DNA from 3 places in the Levilactobacillus namurensis genome. Region 3 is predicted to be linked to each of the others. Evidence: predicted binding sites of a transcription regulator. Region 3 holds the regulator's gene; each other region holds the start of a gene.
What was found. The regulator NrdR, encoded in region 3, represses ribonucleotide reductase genes. The targets are predictions, from matches to a motif close to ACACNATATATNGTGT.
Positions count from the first base shown of each region.

Region 1: RIN67_RS04320 (deoxynucleoside kinase) is a predicted target of NrdR. The motif match lies at 2,592-2,607, and genes of this name have one in related genera.
Region 2: nrdH (glutaredoxin-like protein NrdH) is a predicted target of NrdR. The motif match lies at 2,707-2,722, and genes of this name have one in related genera.

Region 1 is NZ_CP134159.1:939,310-945,138, reverse strand. It holds gene serS (serine--tRNA ligase) at 349-1,620, opposite strand; gene RIN67_RS04320 (deoxynucleoside kinase) at 1,902-2,534, opposite strand; gene RIN67_RS04315 (amino acid permease) at 2,741-4,252, opposite strand; lysine riboswitch at 4,370-4,549, opposite strand; gene RIN67_RS04310 (GNAT family N-acetyltransferase) at 4,616-5,152, opposite strand; gene RIN67_RS04305 (lp_1002 family arylesterase) at 5,242-5,829, shown strand, end outside.
Region 2 is NZ_CP134159.1:2,092,282-2,098,110, reverse strand. It holds gene nrdF (class 1b ribonucleoside-diphosphate reductase subunit beta) at 1-61, opposite strand, end outside; gene nrdE (class 1b ribonucleoside-diphosphate reductase subunit alpha) at 95-2,260, opposite strand; gene nrdH (glutaredoxin-like protein NrdH) at 2,371-2,598, opposite strand; gene RIN67_RS10070 (class I SAM-dependent methyltransferase) at 2,799-3,413, shown strand; gene tadA (tRNA adenosine(34) deaminase TadA) at 3,429-3,980, shown strand; RNA gene ffs (signal recognition particle sRNA small type) at 4,003-4,089, shown strand; gene dnaX (DNA polymerase III subunit gamma/tau) at 4,764-5,829, shown strand, end outside.
Region 3 is NZ_CP134159.1:1,145,641-1,151,469, forward strand. It holds gene polA (DNA polymerase I) at 1-1,611, shown strand, start outside; gene mutM (bifunctional DNA-formamidopyrimidine glycosylase/DNA-(apurinic or apyrimidinic site) lyase) at 1,662-2,522, shown strand; gene coaE (dephospho-CoA kinase) at 2,515-3,135, shown strand; gene nrdR (transcriptional regulator NrdR) at 3,147-3,638, shown strand; gene RIN67_RS05505 (replication initiation and membrane attachment family protein) at 3,657-5,024, shown strand; gene dnaI (primosomal protein DnaI) at 5,024-5,829, shown strand, end outside.

The DNA.
Region 1 (5,829 bases), 210 kb from region 3:
TCAATAACTCGTTTGAAACAACTATTATAATTTACCATGTCGCGTGAAGCTTGTCAACAACTTTTTTGAAATCTTTTTGAATAAATATTCGGAAAACTTTCAAACAATCTATTGTAACGGAACTCGCTCACAACAACTATTCTAATTTACCATGCCATCTAGCAGCTGTCAACAACTTTTTGAATATCTTTTTTGAATAAATATCCGTTAGTTGAATAACTACTCCCTCAACAACATTTATTATTCTAGCGTAACCCTGCATAAAAAGCTACCCCTTTTTTGCATTTTTTTGCAAAAAAGGCCAAAAAAACGGCCGGAAACGAATTCCCGACCGTGCATAACGCATTTTTACTTGGTAATCTTGGTGACGCCACCCATGTAAGGAACCAGAACTTCTGGAATCGTGACGGAACCATCGGCGTTTTGGTAGTTCTCCAAAATCGCTGCGACCGTCCGGCCCACAGCCAGTCCTGATCCGTTCAACGCGTGAACGTACTGCAACTTGCCCTTATCGTCCCGGTACTGGATATGTGCCCGACGTGCTTGGAAGTCCGTCGTATTCGAGCAACTTGAGATTTCCCGGTACGTGTCTTGTTCTGGGAACCAGACTTCCAAATCATGGGTCATCGCCGCCGTAAAGCTCATGTCACTAGTCGTCAGGGTAATCACATGGTAGGCCAACCCTAACTTCTGTAAGAGGTCCTCAGCGTGCTTAGTCAAAGACTCCAATTCATTCCAGGAATCTTCTGGCTTACAGAACTTCACCATTTCGACCTTGTTAAACTGGTGTAATCGGATCAACCCCCGGGTATCCCGGCCGGCACTCCCGGCTTCAGAACGGAAAGCGGGCGTCAACGCCGTAAACCAGACTGGCAAGTCCTCTTCAGGAATCACTTCATCCCGGTAGTAGTTGACCAATGGCACTTCGGCCGTAGGAATCAGCGTCATTTCTTCGTTCTTTAATTGGTAAACGTCTTGCTTAAACTTCGGGAATTGGCCCGTTCCGTACATCGAATCGTCATTCACAATGTAAGGTGGCAGAACTTCCTTGAAACCAGCTGCCGTGTTTTGGTCCAAGAAGAAGTTGTAGACTGCTCGCTCTAGCCGAGCCCCTAAGCCCATGTAGTACAGGTAACGACTCCCAGAGACCTTTGCGCCCCGTTCGAAGTCCAAGATACCCAGTTTTTCCCCAATTTCCCAGTGAGGCTTGGGCGTGAAGTCCAGGTTAGGCTTCTCTCCCCACTTGCGGATCTCAACACTACCGTCTTCCGTCAGACCAACTGGAACGTTGTCGTTAGGGATGTTAGGCAAGTGCGCCGCAGCATCGTGGACTTGGGCCTTCAGGTCATCCAATTGGGCATCGATCTTCTTGATGTCCCCACTGACCTGCCGCATTTCCGTAATCTTGTCGTCAGCATCCTGCTTGTTGCGCTTTAATTGGGAGATTTCGTCGGAAACCTTGTTCCGTTGGGCCTTCATGGTTTCACTCTTCACGATCAATTCCCGCCGCTGAGCGTCCATGGCTAACAAATCATCAATATCGGCTGGGTCAACGCCCCGGGTAGCCAACTTTTCCTTAATAAAATCCGGTTCTTGGCGAATCAACTTTAAATCTAGCATGTGTGTTACTCCCTTCTGGTAGTCGGTGAGACCAAAAAAGGCCCTCGTCACATGGGACGAAGACCTTCGCGGTACCACCCAAGTTCACCACTGGTCGCCCAGTGATACCCTTGAACATGATAACGGTTTGCACCGTGCAGCATTACCTGCCCACTATTTTAGTGCTGGAATCTTCGACGTTGTGGTTCACAGCTCCCCCACTTCTCTGACCGTCTACTTAATAGGCACCCGTGTTTAATAAGTTACGCCCATCATACCGCATTTTCTCCGGCGTGACAACACTAGAGCGTTGCAATCTTTTCATCAATTAGTTGTAAAACTTGTTGCCGGGCAGCGGAATCCTCAACGAAGTCGAGCGCATCCCCATTGATCTGCATCTTCGGCGACTTATCGTAGTTGGCGTACCAATCCGTATACCGTTGATCCAACTCCTTGTAGTAATCGTAGAGGCTCGGATCATTGGCAATCTGCTCGTAAGAACGACCCCGCTTCTTGATCCGTTCCAACATGGTCTCAAACGAGATGTTGATGTGGATCAATAGGTCCGGGTTCTTCCGGTAAGTGGCTTCTGGCAATTCCTGCATCATGTTCCGCAGCAGTGAATCGTAAATGTCCACTTCCGTGTTGGTGGCCCGTCCCAGATCAGCGTTCAAGTGGAAGAGTAAGGAATCTTCAAAGATTGAGCGATCCATCACGCTTTCCCGGTCGGCATTCGCCGCCTTGATGCTGTCCAGTCGTTTGTTTAAAAAGTAGATCTGCAGTAAGAAAGCATACTTCTGGGAATCCTTGTAGAATAGTGGCAAAATTTTGTTGTCATCCACCGATTCATAAAATGCTGGTTTGTGTAAGTGTTCTGCCAATAAACTGGTTAGACTCGTCTTTCCAGCCCCGATAGTTCCCGATAATACAAGCATGCGATCTCTCCTTTAATTCTATCCCGATACAGTGCCTTTGTGCACTGCCAAAAAGCAACACCACATATTGTACCAACCGGACGCCTAAAAGACAATATATCGTAGAAATTTTCCGGCCGTCACATCACAAGCATTGGCTAACCAGCAGACTAAAAAGCGGTCGCACCGGCTTCCCGGGCAACCGCTCATGCTTCATTTTGTTTTATCTAGCCTTGGTCTTGCTCAGCCGCAGCGTCGTCCTTCAACGTCCCGTCCTTGTGTACGGGGTAAACGTCGACCTTGTCCAACGGAATCAGCTTAGTGTGCTTCTTCAGCTTGTACCCAATAAACAGGATTAAGACTAACGGTACACTGATGTAAGTGACCAGAACTTGTTCCCAGTTCCCAGTGAAGAAGGATTGTGGATCTTGACCCACGATCACAGCCACACACAGAACCAATGCCAGGATTGGTCCGAATGGGAACCACTTTGCATGGTACTTCAATTCAGACAATTGGTGACCTTGCTTGATGAATGCCCGACGGAACCGGAAGTGAGACAACGCAATCCCGAACCAAGCAATGAATCCAGTCAGCCCACTAGCAGCCACTAACCACAGGTAAATCTGCGGGCCCGCAATACTACTAATGAACGTCAAGGCAGCCACGATTGTCGTTGCAATCAAAGCAAAGTAAGGAATCCCGTTCTTACCCGTGCGTTCCAAGAAGTGTGGTGCGTACCCTTCCTTAGACAGGGAGTACAGCATCCGCGTTGAGGCGTACATCCCAGAGTTGGCCGCGGAGATGACGGACGTCAAGATAACGGCGTTCATCACACTAGCCGCAGCAGCCAACCCGGCACGCCGGAAGACCAACGTAAAGGGACTGATGGCCACGTCACTAGCAGAAGACCCTAACAAATCATGACTGGTGTAAGGTAAGACAGCGGCGATTACAAAGATAGCTAAAATGTAGAATAAAATAATCCGCCAGAAGACTTGGTTGATGGCCTTAGGCACACTGTGTTGGGGATCCTTGGATTCTCCCGCAGTGATTCCGACCAGTTCCGTTCCTTGGAACGAGAATCCAGCGACCACGAAGACACTCAAGATGGCTGGGAAGCCACCCACGAATGGCGCTTGCTTGTAAGTGAAGTTGCTCAGGCCAGGACCCTTGCCGCCCATGATACCCACGATGGTCATTAACCCAACGGCTAAGAAGACGAAAATCGTGACCACCTTAATCAGTGACATCCAGAATTCGGTTTCCCCGAACGCCTGAACGGATAACGCGTTAATGGTCACAATAATCACTAACGCTAGTAAGCTCCAAATCCACCCTGGGACCCCGGGAAGCCAAAACTTCATGACCAACGCCGCCGTCGAAATATCCACGGCGACCGTAATCGCCCAGTTGAACCAGTAGTTCCAGCCCATCGCAAACCCTAACGCTGGATCAACGTACTTGGCTGAATAAGCGGCGAATGATCCAGAGATTGGCATGTTGGTCGCCATTTCTCCTAAACTGGTCATCAGGAAGTAGACCATCAGGCCCATCGCCGTATAGGCGACTAACGCCCCACCAGGTCCGGCCGTCGAAATCGCCGACCCACTGGCAACGAATAACCCAGTACCGATACAACCACCTAACGCAATCATCGAGACGTGTCGCGTCTTGAGACCCCGCTTAACCGAATCCGACGCCTTGCTCGTTGTTGCATTCACCATGCTTTGTTCCATAAAAACTTCCTCCTTCTGTGTATAGAAGGACCTTCTCGAAACGACCAGGGGTACTAAAAAATCTCTTCCACAAATTGCTTTGCGAAAGAGATTTGGAAGTCACAGATCCAAGTCAATATCGTTGAAAGCGCCCCGTAACCCTATCGGCTACGACAGTCCCTGATTTGTTGAATCAGGCCCCAACCCACAGCTTAGATAGCTCACTGTGAGTTTCGGCGATCGCCCCTTTAACATTCTTTCATCGGTGGTATCCACCTCCAAAATGCGACTCTTGTTGACCGCGCCTCTTCTATTCGATACTTGTAGTATACCCATCCCCTAATCGCATTGCAAGCTTAAATCTAAAATTTCCTCATGGTTCTCTCATTCAGTTAACTGACAGCGGTATAAGCAATGCCGGACTAAGCCCCAGGTAGCGGCATTAGGCACCATCATTTGGTCGTCAATCAATTCGAACGCTGACTTAATTAAAACCCGCTGTGAACGCGTATTGGTGGCCAAGGTCGTCGCCCAGACCGTGGTGACCTGGGGGAATTGCCGGGGCAGTGCCGCTAGCCAAGCGGTCAAGGCCTCGGGCATCAACCCCCGGCCCCAAAACTCCGGAGCCAACAGGTACCCGACATCTAAGGCCCGTGGGCTGGGAGCCCCCGTTGCTTCCACGTGCGGATAACCAATCAAGGTCCCAATCAGTCGATTTGTCGCCGGCCAAACGATGCCGTAATGCACGGGTTGTTGCCGATCAGCCGCTAAACTTGCCGCCACGCGTTGCGCAGAGACCGGCAGACTCAGCCCGGCCGGACCGGCCACAGTGGGATTCGTCAGCAGCTCCTGGTAAGCCGTTAGCTGGCTTTCCGTTAACGGACTCAGGCGCAACCGCGGCGTCGTCAATTCTGGATGCATTCTCTCACCGTCCCTTTCGTCCTGCTCTAGATGCGGTACAATGATACCATAGTACTAGTTAACTTTAATCAAAATCAGGAGGTTTTTCCATGCAAATCATTACGCAATCATTAGGTGCTGATACGCAAGCCTACTTACGCGGTTATCTGCGTCAAGATGCACCCCAAGCCACCTATCCGGCGATGATCATCGTTCCCGGCGGTTCTTACACGCACATTCCGGAACAGCAAGCTGAAGATCTCGCCATGGCTTGGTTTGCGCGGGGCTACCAAGCCTTCTTCTTACGGTACAGCTTTGCTGGCGAAAAAAAACCACTGCTTCCCGCACCAGTCGTCGAACTGGCTCGAAGCGTGGCCAGTCTGCGTGAACACGCGGCGGATTGGCAGATCGATGCCGCCCATATCAACGTTGCTGGCTTCTCCGTAGGGGGACATATCGTGGCCCTCTTCAACGATCTCTGGGCAACCGACCACCTCAACCAGCTGGCCGGGACCACGCCCACTCAGATTCATCCCCACGCAATTCTCCTGGGTTACCCCGTGATCACCCCGCAAGCCGGCTTCCCCAACGACGCCGCCACGTTAGCCCAGTGGACGGATGACCCCGCTCAAATCGCTGCGGACCAACGCGTCACCGCACAAAACGCGCCGACCTTTGCCTGGGTCACCGCCAACGAC
Region 2 (5,829 bases), 950 kb from region 3:
CGTCAGAAACTTGATTCCAGTTGATGGCTTGGTAATTGCCATCGCTGTTCATTGTTGCCATATTCAGCACTCCCTTGTCATGCGTTAAAGTGTCCTAGATGACACAGCTTTCACATTGGTTGGCGCCCACTTCACTGTTATCGTCGGTAAAGGTCCGGACGTAGTAGATGGACTTGATGCCCTTACGGTGGGCGTAATTCCGCAGGATACTCAGATCCCGGGTGGTCATCTTATCCGTGCGCCCGTTCTTCCATTCGTAGAGGCCTGCCGGAATCGTCGAACGCATGAATAAAGTCAGACTCATCCCTTGGTCCACGTGCTGTTGGGCCGCGGCGTAGACGTCGATGACCCGACGCATGTCGGTGTCGTAAGCGGACTTGTAGTACGGCATGGTGTCGTTGCTGAGGTAAGGTGCGGGATAGTAGATCTTCCCAATCTTCTTTTCCTGGCGCTCCTCGATCCGGTTGATGGTCGGGTGCAAGCTGGCCGTGGTGTCGTTGATGTAGGAGATTGATCCGTTGGGCGCAACGGCCATCCGGTTCTGGTGGTACAGCCCATCACGCATCACGTCGGCCTTGAGTTGGGCCCAGTCATCTGGGGATGGTAACCAGATGTTACCGAAGAGGGCTTGGACCTTCTGGGAGGTTGGCCGCCAGTCCTTTTGGGTGTACCGGTCGAAGTAGGACCCATCGGCGTACTTGCTGTTCTCGAAGTTGTGGAACGTCTCGTGGCGTTCCTTGGCAATCTGGTTAGAGGCCTTTAACGTCCAGTAGTTTAACAGCATGAAGTAGACGCTGGTGAAGGCGATACTGTCCTTAGACCCGTACATCATGTGGTTCTTAGCAAAGTAGCTGTGTAGCCCCATGGCACCTAGACCAATGGTGTGGGCCAGGTGGTTACCGTGTTGGATCGACGGGACCACGTCGATATCGGAGTGGTCGGTCACGAAGGTCAACGCTCGGACCATGGTCTCCACGGAGTGACCGAAGTCGGGGGAGGCCATTAGGTTAACGATGTTGGTCGAGCCCAGGTTACAAGAAATGTCGGTGCCTAATTTTTCGGCTTCTTGCCGGTTATTGTAGGTCGTCGGCGTCTGAACCTGCATGATTTCGGAACACAGGTTGCTCATCACGATTCGTCCCTGGATGGGGTTCTCGCGGTTGGCCGTGTCGACGTTCACGATGTAAGGGTAGCCGGATTCCTGTTGCAGTTTCCCAATCTCGGTTTCCAGTTCCCGAGCCTTGATCTGCTTTTTGTGAACCTCGGGGTTGGCGACTAACTTGTCGTATTCCGCCGTGATGTCCACGTAGGAGAAAGGCTTGCCGTAGAGGCGTTCCACGTCGTAAGGACTGAACAGGTACATGTCCGCGTCTGCTTCACAGAGCTGGTAGAACTTGTCCGGAACGGTGACGCCCAGGGACAGGGTCTTCAGCCGAATCTTCTCATCGGCATTTTCCTTCTTAGCCCCTAGAAACGCAATGATATCGGGATGGAAGACGCTGAGGTAGACCACCCCGGCCCCTTGACGCTGTCCCAGTTGGTTGGAGTAGGAGAAACTGTCTTCGAGCAGCTTCATGACGGGGACGACGCCGGAAGCGGCCCCCGCGATATGCTTGATGGGTGCGCCGGCCTCCCGCAGGTTCGAGAGGTTGATGCCGACCCCGCCACCGATACGGGACAGCTGCAGAGCGGAATTGATGGTCCGGCCGATCGTGTTCATGTCGTCGGTGGATTGGATCAAGAAGCAGGAGACCAGTTCACCACGCCGGGCCCGGCCAGCACTAAGGAAGCTGGGGGTCGCGGGTTGGTAGCGTTGGTGGATGATCTCATCGGCGAGATCGTGGGCCAGTTGCTGGTCACCTTCCGCAAAGTCCAGGGCGTTCATGGCGACCCGGTCGATAAAGTTCTCTAGGTAATAGGCGTTGTCGTTGGTCTTCATCGCGTATTGCGCGTAGAACTTATAGGCGGCCATGAAGGACTTGAAGTGGAAGTTTTGGGCCTTTAGGTAGGCGTAGAGGTCTTCGATAAAGGAGAACGGGTACTGGGTGATGACCTGAGTTTCGACGTAATCTTCTTGGATCAAGTAGTCGAACCGTTCCCGTAAGGACGCGAAGGTCTTGGTGTTAGGCCGGACGTTTTCTCGTAGGAAGGCTTCGAGGGCTTCTTGGTCTTTATTCAAAGGAATCTGACCATCAACGGGGATGTTGATCTCGTTGTTTAAATCATAATACGTGACGTCTTGTAAATCTTTTAGGCTCATGCGCATACTCGCTTCTTTCTCTTAGAATGGACTGATCGGTCAACTGACCACTAAAAAAACGGCCCCGTGAACAAACACGGCGTCGCCAAGACGGGTTTGTCGAACTTCAGTTAACCCGCGATTTGTTGCAATTGATCTGGACGAAACCCAAAAAAGGCCTTGTGCCCAGCAGCTTCAACGACCGGAAGGGACTGAAATCCCTGTTCTTTTAGATAAGTGACATATTCCGGATTCTGGTTAATATTGCGTTCTTCAAACGCCACATTGTGTTCGGTTAAGAAACGCTTCGTCATCTTGCATTGCATGCAGTTGTTTTTAGAATAAACCGTTACTTTCATGTTACGCACATCCTCTTACATTTGGTTATCAATGTGTTTAGTGTACACCAGATTTAAAAAAACGCAATCGAAAAAAGCACCATATTTGGTGGTTGGGATATACAATAACCACTAAATATAGTGCTTTACGCGACTTAATTATTCTATTTGGCACGGACCAAACTTCTACGGTAAAATAAACCTAAAAGGTGGTCTCGAAAATGACTAATCACTATTATACACAAAATCCAGATGTTGTACACGAAGAACGTCATTGGCCGTTCACCCTCTTAGGTAACGAATTGTTGTTTACCACCGACAACGGGGTCTTTTCAAAGAGCCGGGTCGACTACGGTTCCTGCGCGTTATTGAACGCGTTTGAAGCGGACCAAACGCCGGCGGGCCCGTGGTTGGACCTGGGCTGCGGGTACGGTCCCATCGGTCTGGCCTTGGCTAAGCGGTGGCCGGATCGGCAAGTGACCATGGCGGATGTGAATGAACTTGCGCTGTCGTTAGCGCAACAAAATGCAACGGCTAATCAGATTACTAACGTGACCATTGTCGAATCTGACCGTTACGCAGCGTTGGGCACCCAACGGTACGCGGCCATCCTGACCAATCCTCCCGTTCGGGCAGGCAAGGCCGTGGTGACCAGCATGTTGACCGAGGCGGCGCAACACCTCTTACCTGGCGGGACCCTAACGGTGGTCTTGCAGAAGAAGCAGGGGGCGCCATCGGCTAAGAAGACCATGACGGCCACGTTTGGCAATTGCCAGATCCTGAAGAAGGATAAGGGCTACTATATCCTGGAGAGCCGACAGAACGCATCATCATAGAAAAGGGGCGGTTGAATGCGGCAGTTAACTTATTCGGATACGCAACGCCACTATATGCAAGAGGCGCTCTTTGAAGCTGACCAGGCCGGCCTGATTGGTGAAGTTCCCATTGGGGCGGTCATCGTCCACGACGGACAGATCATCGGCCGGGGGCATAACCTCCGGGAGCACGCTAACGACGCTACGTTACACGCCGAGATTCGGGCCATTGAAGAAGCCTGTGCCACGTTACGGAGTTGGCGTCTGGAAGACTGTGAAATGTACGTTACGATCGAACCCTGCTTGATGTGTAGCGGGGCCATCATTAATTCACGGATTCCGGTGGTGTACTATGGCGCCCGGGACCCCAAGGCGGGGGCCGTCGATAGTCTGTATGAGACGCTGACGGATGACCGACTGAACCACCAGGTCAAGGTCTACGAGGGCTTGCTAGCGAAGGAGTCCGGCGAACGGTTAGTGTCATTCTTCAAGGCGGCTCGGCAACGCGCGAAGGTGGCTAAGAAGGCCCGGCGCGCGGCACAGAAAGCCGCGACTGATAAGACGCTAGACAGTCCAGAAAAATCATGATACACTAGTACTTGCCGTTAAGGCCTTGAAGCAAGGGCGGGCTTACGAATCGTGTCAGGTCCGGAAGGAAGCAGCACTAAGTCTGATTCGCTTTGTGCTTCAAGTTTATGAGATAATGAGCACTCCTGGTCGCTGACCGGGAGTTTTTTTAGTTCTGGTACTGGAATAGTCAGTCAATGGTCGCCTTACCGGGCGGACCAGACAGGGCTGGAACGCCGTGGGCACAACTTGGCGCCCGAAGTACAGGTCTCCAAGCTTGGCCTTTTCCTAGGCGAGCTGAAAGACGCTCACCAAGGAAAATTTCACGGCTGAGCCCTGTCTGGCCCGCCCTCACGGCTTACCGTCATGCCGAAATGATCCTGTAACGACGTCCAAGTAAGGATTTATGCCATTTTAATCTTGGTTAATTTTAAGGCAGTCCCTTCCAGCAGCTGATACTGGCGTTGGACGCAAAAATTGGCCGTTATCATTGGAAACCATCTATGTAAGGTCCCCTCAGCCGATAGGGCCCAGCCGGTGAAATTAGCGTTAGCCGAGTGGTCTTCTCGGCTTAGGCTAAGGCCGAGCTTTAAGACGGGCGGGCTTTGCGCGGCTTAAAGTCGTGCCCACTGGCGTCACGGCCCTGCCAATCGGCTGAGGGGACCGGCCAGTTCGCCACCGACTATTGCCCGGTAGGCGAATTAAGAGGAAAACGGGTCATGAGGTGACAGCGACCCGTAAAAAAGGCTATAATAATGAACAGCGATTTTGATTGAAATAAAATAGTAGAAAGGAACAGATGATATGGCTTATCAAGCACTTTATCGGGTCTGGCGTCCGCAACGGTTCGACGACATGATCGGACAAGAAGTGATCACGCGGACTTTAAAGAACGCCATCACGACTAACCAAATCAGTCACGCCTACCTCTTTGCGGGTCCCCGGGGAACGGGGAAAACGTCGGCCGCTAAGATCTTTGCTAAGGCCATCAATTGTCACCATCAAAAGGACGGCGAGCCCTGCAACGAATGTGACACCTGCAAGGCCATCACGGCCGGGACCTTAAACGACGTAATCGAAATCGATGCGGCTTCCAACAACGGGGTCGAAGAGATTCGCGATATTCGGGACAAGGTCAAGTATGCGCCGACCGTGGCCGACTATAAGGTCTACATCATCGACGAAGTGCATATGCTGTCGGCCGGCGCCTTCAACGCTTTGTTGAAGACCCTGGAAGAGCCGCCAGCTAACGTGATCTTCATTCTGGCGACCACGGAACCGCATAAGATTCCGGCGACCATCATCTCGCGGGTTCAACGGTTCGACTTCAAGCGGATCGCGGCCAGCGATAGCTACGACCGGATGACCTATATCCTGAAGCAGAAGAACGTGACCTACGACGACCAGGCCATCAAGGTGATTGCGAAGGCCGCCGAAGGGGGGATGCGGGATGCGTTGAGCATTCTGGATCAGGCGTTGTCGTTTGGGGACAATGAGATTACCCTGGATAACGCGTTGCTGGTCACCGGGAGTGTCACCCATGAACTCCTGGCGACCTACGTGCAACAGGTCTTGGCCGGTGAGACTAAAGCCGGTTTGGCCACGTTACAGTCGGTTCTGGAAGCCGGGAAGGATGCCGAACGCTTCACCGAAGACCTCATCAGCTACGCCCGCGACCTATTGTTGTACCAACAGGCCCCTCAATTGGTAGAAGAAGCGGAAATGGGGAGCGTGAGTGCGGACTTTCAGGCGCTGGCTAAGCAGACTCCGGCGGCGACCATGTACGCGATGATCAATGAGTTGAACGCGATTCAACAACAGATGCGCTTTACCACCCACCCCGACGTTTATCTGGAAATCCTGACCATCA
Region 3 (5,829 bases):
GACCACTGGTGGGTCAGTCGAGACGTTTCGTTGTTACAGATGGCGCCCCTTAAGCAGCTGTTGGAGAATGCACAGGTTGCCAAAAAGGTCTTTGATGCCAAACGGACCTATGTCGGGTTGAACCGGTTAGGCATCACGCTGGCCGGTGTGGATGGTGACCTATTACTCTGCTCGTACCTGCTGAACACTTACGACAATAGCAATGACTTGGGACGGGTTGCCGCAGAACACGGGTATGACCAGGTAGAGACGGATGAAGACGTGTATGGTCGGGGAGCTAAGCGTGCTATTCCGACGGATGATACGGTGTTCTTCAAACATTTAGCCCGAAAGGCACAAGCGATTGCCCGGTTGAAACAGACCTTGTTTAAAGATCTAGAAGAAAATGACCAGGCGGAGCTGTATCGTCAGATTGAACGCCCCATGGCCTTCGTCTTAGCACGGATGGAAATCGAAGGCATCACGGTCGATGCCGACGAGTTACGGGCAATGGGCAGTAAATTTAGCGAACAGCTAGCCGAGATTGAGCAAACGATTTACCAAGAAGCGGGTGAAGAGTTCAACATTGGTTCGCCTAAGCAACTGGGCCACATCCTATTCGAAAAGATGCACCTGCCCGTGTTGAAGAAGACCAAGACGGGGTATTCAACGGCGGTAGGCGTCCTAGAAAAACTGGCCGCGGACGCACCCATCGCTGAGAACATTCTGAAGTACCGAAAGATTGCGAAGATTCAATCGACCTATGTCGAGGGACTTCTAAAAGTGATCAATCCCACTGACCACAAGGTTCACACGCGGTACTTGCAGACGTTAACGCAGACGGGACGGCTCTCGTCGGTCGACCCGAACTTGCAAAACATTCCTGTGCGGACGGAAGAGGGGAAAGCAATTCGGAAGGCCTTTGTTCCACGCCATCCGGGCTGGCAGATCTTCTCTTCAGACTATTCGCAGATTGAACTGCGAGTCTTGGCTCACATGAGTCACGATGCGAACATGCAAGAAGCGTTCCGGGAGGGTGAAGACATTCACGCGGCAACGGCCCGGCGAATCTTTAAGCTGGGGCCGGACCAAGAAGTGACGCCGAATATTCGGCGTCAAGCCAAGGCGGTCAATTTCGGCATCGTCTACGGCATTAGTGACTTCGGTCTGTCCCAAAACATTGGGATTTCCCGGAAGCAGGCTAAGCAATTTATCGAGACCTACTTCGAAGAGTACCCGGGTGTTAAAGCCTACACGGAACACATGGTGCAGGTCGCCCATGATCAGGGGTATGTCGAGACGATTGCCCACCGGCGGCGTTATCTGCCAGACATTAACTCGCGGAACTTTAACCAACGCTCCTTTGCGGAACGGACGGCGATGAATACACCTATTCAAGGTAGTGCAGCTGATATTATTAAGATTGCGATGATTCACATGGAGAAAGCCTTGCAGGGGATGCAAGCCACCATGTTGTTACAGGTTCACGATGAGTTGATCTTTGAGGCGCCGGCCGAAGAGATTCCAACGCTGGCTAAGTTAGTGCCGAAGATCATGGATTCGGCAGTGAAGCTAGAGATTCCGTTGAAGGTTGAAAGTCATGCGGGTCCGACCTGGTACGATTTGAAGTAGCCAGATAACGGGTAAGAAGCGGTTAAGCTAGTCAGAGAAAGGGCGATAAGATGCCAGAATTACCAGAAGTTGAAACGGTTCGGCGGGGCCTGACCCAGTTAGTGGGGGGCGCCACGATTGATCACGTGGAGGTCCTTTACCCTAAGATGGTGACGCCGGATGCCGAAGTGTTTACGGCCGAATTGATCGGTCGCAAAATTGAAAAGATCGATCGCCGGGGAAAGTATTTACTCTTCCGGTTCAGTGGTCAGCTGACGATGGTGTCCCATCTGCGGATGGAAGGAAAGTATGACGTTCAGCCCGAGGGCAGTCCGGTCACGAAGCACACGCACGTGATTTTTCACCTGACCGATAACCGTGAACTCCGCTACACGGATACCCGGAAGTTTGGCCGGATGCGGCTGGTTCCGACGGGGACCGAAGCGGAAGCCTTACCGTCACTGGGAAAGATGGGGCCTGAACCGACCGAAGCGACCCTGACGCTGGCTTACATGCAGCAAATTTTTGGAAAGTCGCATAAGATTATCAAGCCCTTCTTACTGGATCAATCCCGAATCGCTGGGTTGGGGAATATCTATGCTGACGAAGTGCTGTGGTTGTCAAAAATCAACCCATTGACGCCAGTGGACACGTTAACCAAGGACCAGTTGGTGACGTTACGGCAAGCAATCATTGACGAGATTCAAAGGGCGATTGCGGGCCACGGCACCACGGTCCATTCGTTCTCGACGGCTTTTGGGGATGCGGGGCATTTCCAAAATGACCTGCACGTTTACGGCCACGAGGGTGAGCCTTGTGAGCGGTGCGGAACCGAAATCGTGAAGATCAAGGTTGCTCAGCGGGGAACCCATTTCTGTCCCCATTGTCAACCGTTGCCACCCGATGCCCAGGGGGTCTTGACCGATGACTGAAGTCTGGGGACTCACGGGTGGCATTGCGACGGGGAAGTCTACGGTGAGCGCCTGGTTAAAGCAGGCAGAGATTCCGGTCATTGATGCGGATACGATTGCCCGTCAAGTCGTTGCGCTGGGCACCCCGGGATTACAGCAAATCAGCGCTGCGTTTGGGCCCGATTACTTGCAGGCCGACGGGACGTTGAACCGGGCTAAGCTGGGCCAGTTGGTCTTTCATGATTCGTCCCAATTACAACGACTCAATGCCATTACCACCCCGTTGATTCGGGATGAGATTCGCCGGCAACTGGCGGCTTACCGCGCGCGAAAAGTGCCGGTAGTGATGGTGGATGCGCCTACGCTGTTTGAGGTGGGCTATCTGCAAAAGCTGGTCGATCATGTGATGGTGGTGGCCACCAGTGCCCCGCACCAGAAGCAACGGTTAATGGCTCGCAACGGGTATACCGCAGCGGATGCCCAAGCCAGAATTGACCGTCAGTGGCCCTTGGCTCAAAAGATTGCGGCTGCGGACGTGGTCATTGATAACGACGGGGACATTACCCAAACACGCCAACAAGTGGTAAAATGGCTTGACATGAATAAATTTGGAAAAACGAATCAGGTAAAATGAGGTGACCAACTATGCAGTGTCCGCACTGTCATCATAACGGGTCACGAGTCGTCGACAGTCGTCCGACTGACGATGGTCGCGTGATTCGCCGCCGTCGGGAGTGCGAGAGCTGCGGCTTTCGGTTCACGACGTTTGAGCGCGTGGAAGTCACACCGCTCCTGGTGATTAAGAAGAACGGGACTCGGGAAGAGTTCAATCGAGAAAAGATTTTACGGGGAATTATTCGCTCGGCCGAAAAACGTCCGGTGGGTATGGACGCCATGACCCAAATTGTTGATGAGGTTGAAAATAAGATTCGGGCGTTAGGCGTCAATGAAATTTCCAGCCAGGTCATTGGGGAATACGTCATGAACCGGTTGGTCGACGTTGACGAAATTGCCTATATTCGGTTTGCGAGTGTTTACCGGCAGTTTAAGGATACGGGGGTTTTCTTCAACGAACTGAAGGATATCTTGGATAAGGATAAGCTGAAACAGGGTAAATCCAAGCCGAAAAAGGACTAAAGTGAGGCGAGATAACGGATGGAGGATTCTTGGCATCAATTGACCCCCCGAACAGGGTTCGTGGTTCGACTGGCTGATCGCGTGACGGATCAGAGTTGGCAGACCTTGACGCAACTCTATCAACCCATTATTGGTCCAGTGGCTGCTGCGTTATACAGCAGCCTCTTTTGGCTACCGGAACGCGAACAATTGCACCGGCACGGCCGGTTGTTAGCCGGATTAGGCATTGATCTAGAGCACTTGTACGCCGCACGGTTGCGCTTGGAAGCCACAGGGTTACTGACAACGACGGTGAAGACGGCTAACGATTTGACCACCTTTTGCTACACGTTACGCGCCCCGTTAACGCCTGCGCGCTTCTTTAACGATGATCTCTTAAGCGTTCAATTACTGGGGGTGCTCGGTGAGGAGAGCTATCAGACCTTGTTGGCCACGGCGACAGTTGTGACGCCCGCTGCCGATGAACAGGACATTACTAAGAATTTTTTGGAAGTCTTTCACGTGGATGGCCACGAGCTCAGTCAGTTGCCCGCTGCCGTGACGGCCGGGCGACACCAGATAACGGCTAAGCCGGCTGAACCGGCTGTGGATTCGCCAGCAACGGACTTTGATTTTCACTTGCTGGGTGAAATCTTAAAACGGTCTTACGTGGATGCCCAGGCCTTGCAACCCTACCGGGAATTACTGGTTACTGAACATGTGACTTATGGGTTAGACGAGCCAACCATGGCCCGTTACATTGGCGAGGCCACTGACCTGGCCACGAACGCGTTTGACCCGGAACGCTTTAAGCGGGTAGTTGCCCGCCACTTCGAACAGCAACATCCGGGCCAACCGGTTCAATCGCCGGCCTCCCCGACACCGACCCCGGCTGCAGTTAAGTCGACGGCCGAGCAGACGGTGCTTCAGATGGCCAGTCAGATGACTCCGGCAAACTTTCTGGAAGCCATTAAGCAGCAAACGGGGGGCTTTGTGACCTCGGGAGAACAACGTATCATTCGTGACCTAGTGGGCCGGCAACTCTTTTCCCAAGGCGTTCTGAACATGATGGTGTACCACGTCTTGGTGGACGAGGAACGCCCGACCCTGAATAAGGCGTTGCTGGATACGATTGCCAATGATTGGAGTCAATCGAAGGTCGCGACCCCTCAACAGGCGGTCGTGAAGATTCGGGAGCGACAGCAGGCAGCTAAGCAGCCGCGCTCACGGGCAACGGGCTCTCGTCGGAACGCCACGACGGTCAAGGAGACGTTACCGGAATGGGCTAAGGCGCCCGCGGCCACTAAGGCGGCTAAGCAACCGCAGTTATCGGATCAACAAAAACAAAAACTTAACGCCCGAATTGCCCGATTTAAGCAACGGCGTTCTGGGAAGGAGGATTCCTGATGGAAGATGTCAGTAAAGCCATGCAACAGCTGATGAGCCAGCGACACCTGAATGCAAATTACCGCCAGCTAATGGCCAAGGTCTATGCCGACCAGACGGTCCAGCAGTTTTATCACGACCATAAGGCGGAGTTGGCGGAAGACGTTTTGGACCGCTCGGCAGCTAAACTCTATGAATTCGTGAGCGAACGGGCCAAGGTGGCACAAGGTGGCGAAACGTTTGCGGCGGGGTATGAACCGCAATTGATTGTCTCGAATCACCTGATCGATGTGGCCTATGTTCCGACTAAGGCCACCCAAGAAAAGCAGGCCCAGCAGCAGTTGCGGCAACGAGTCCGGTCGATAGCGATGCCTAAGGATATTCGGAACGCACAGCTCGATAACTTTGACCACGATGAAGAGCGGATGGAGGCCCTGATGGCCGCTTATGACTTCATCGAGACCTACGAGGCGAGTCCTCATCGGCGTCACCAGGCCCTATACTTGGCCGGTAGTTTTGGAGTGGGCAAGACCTACCTCTTAGCGGCGATTGCCAATCAGCTGGCCAACGATGGCTTCTCCAGCACGTTAGTTCACTTTCCGAGTTTTGCGGTGGAGATGAAGAACGCGATTGCCCAGAACGGCGTTGGGGATAAGTTGGACGCGTTGAAGCGCGCCCCGGTATTAATGATCGATGACATTGGCGCGGATGCCATGTCAGCGTGGGTCCGGGATGATATCTTAGGCGTTATTTTGGAGTACCGGATGCAAGAAGAGTTACCGACGTTCTTTAGTTCGAATTTCTCGATGGCTCAGTTGGAGAACGA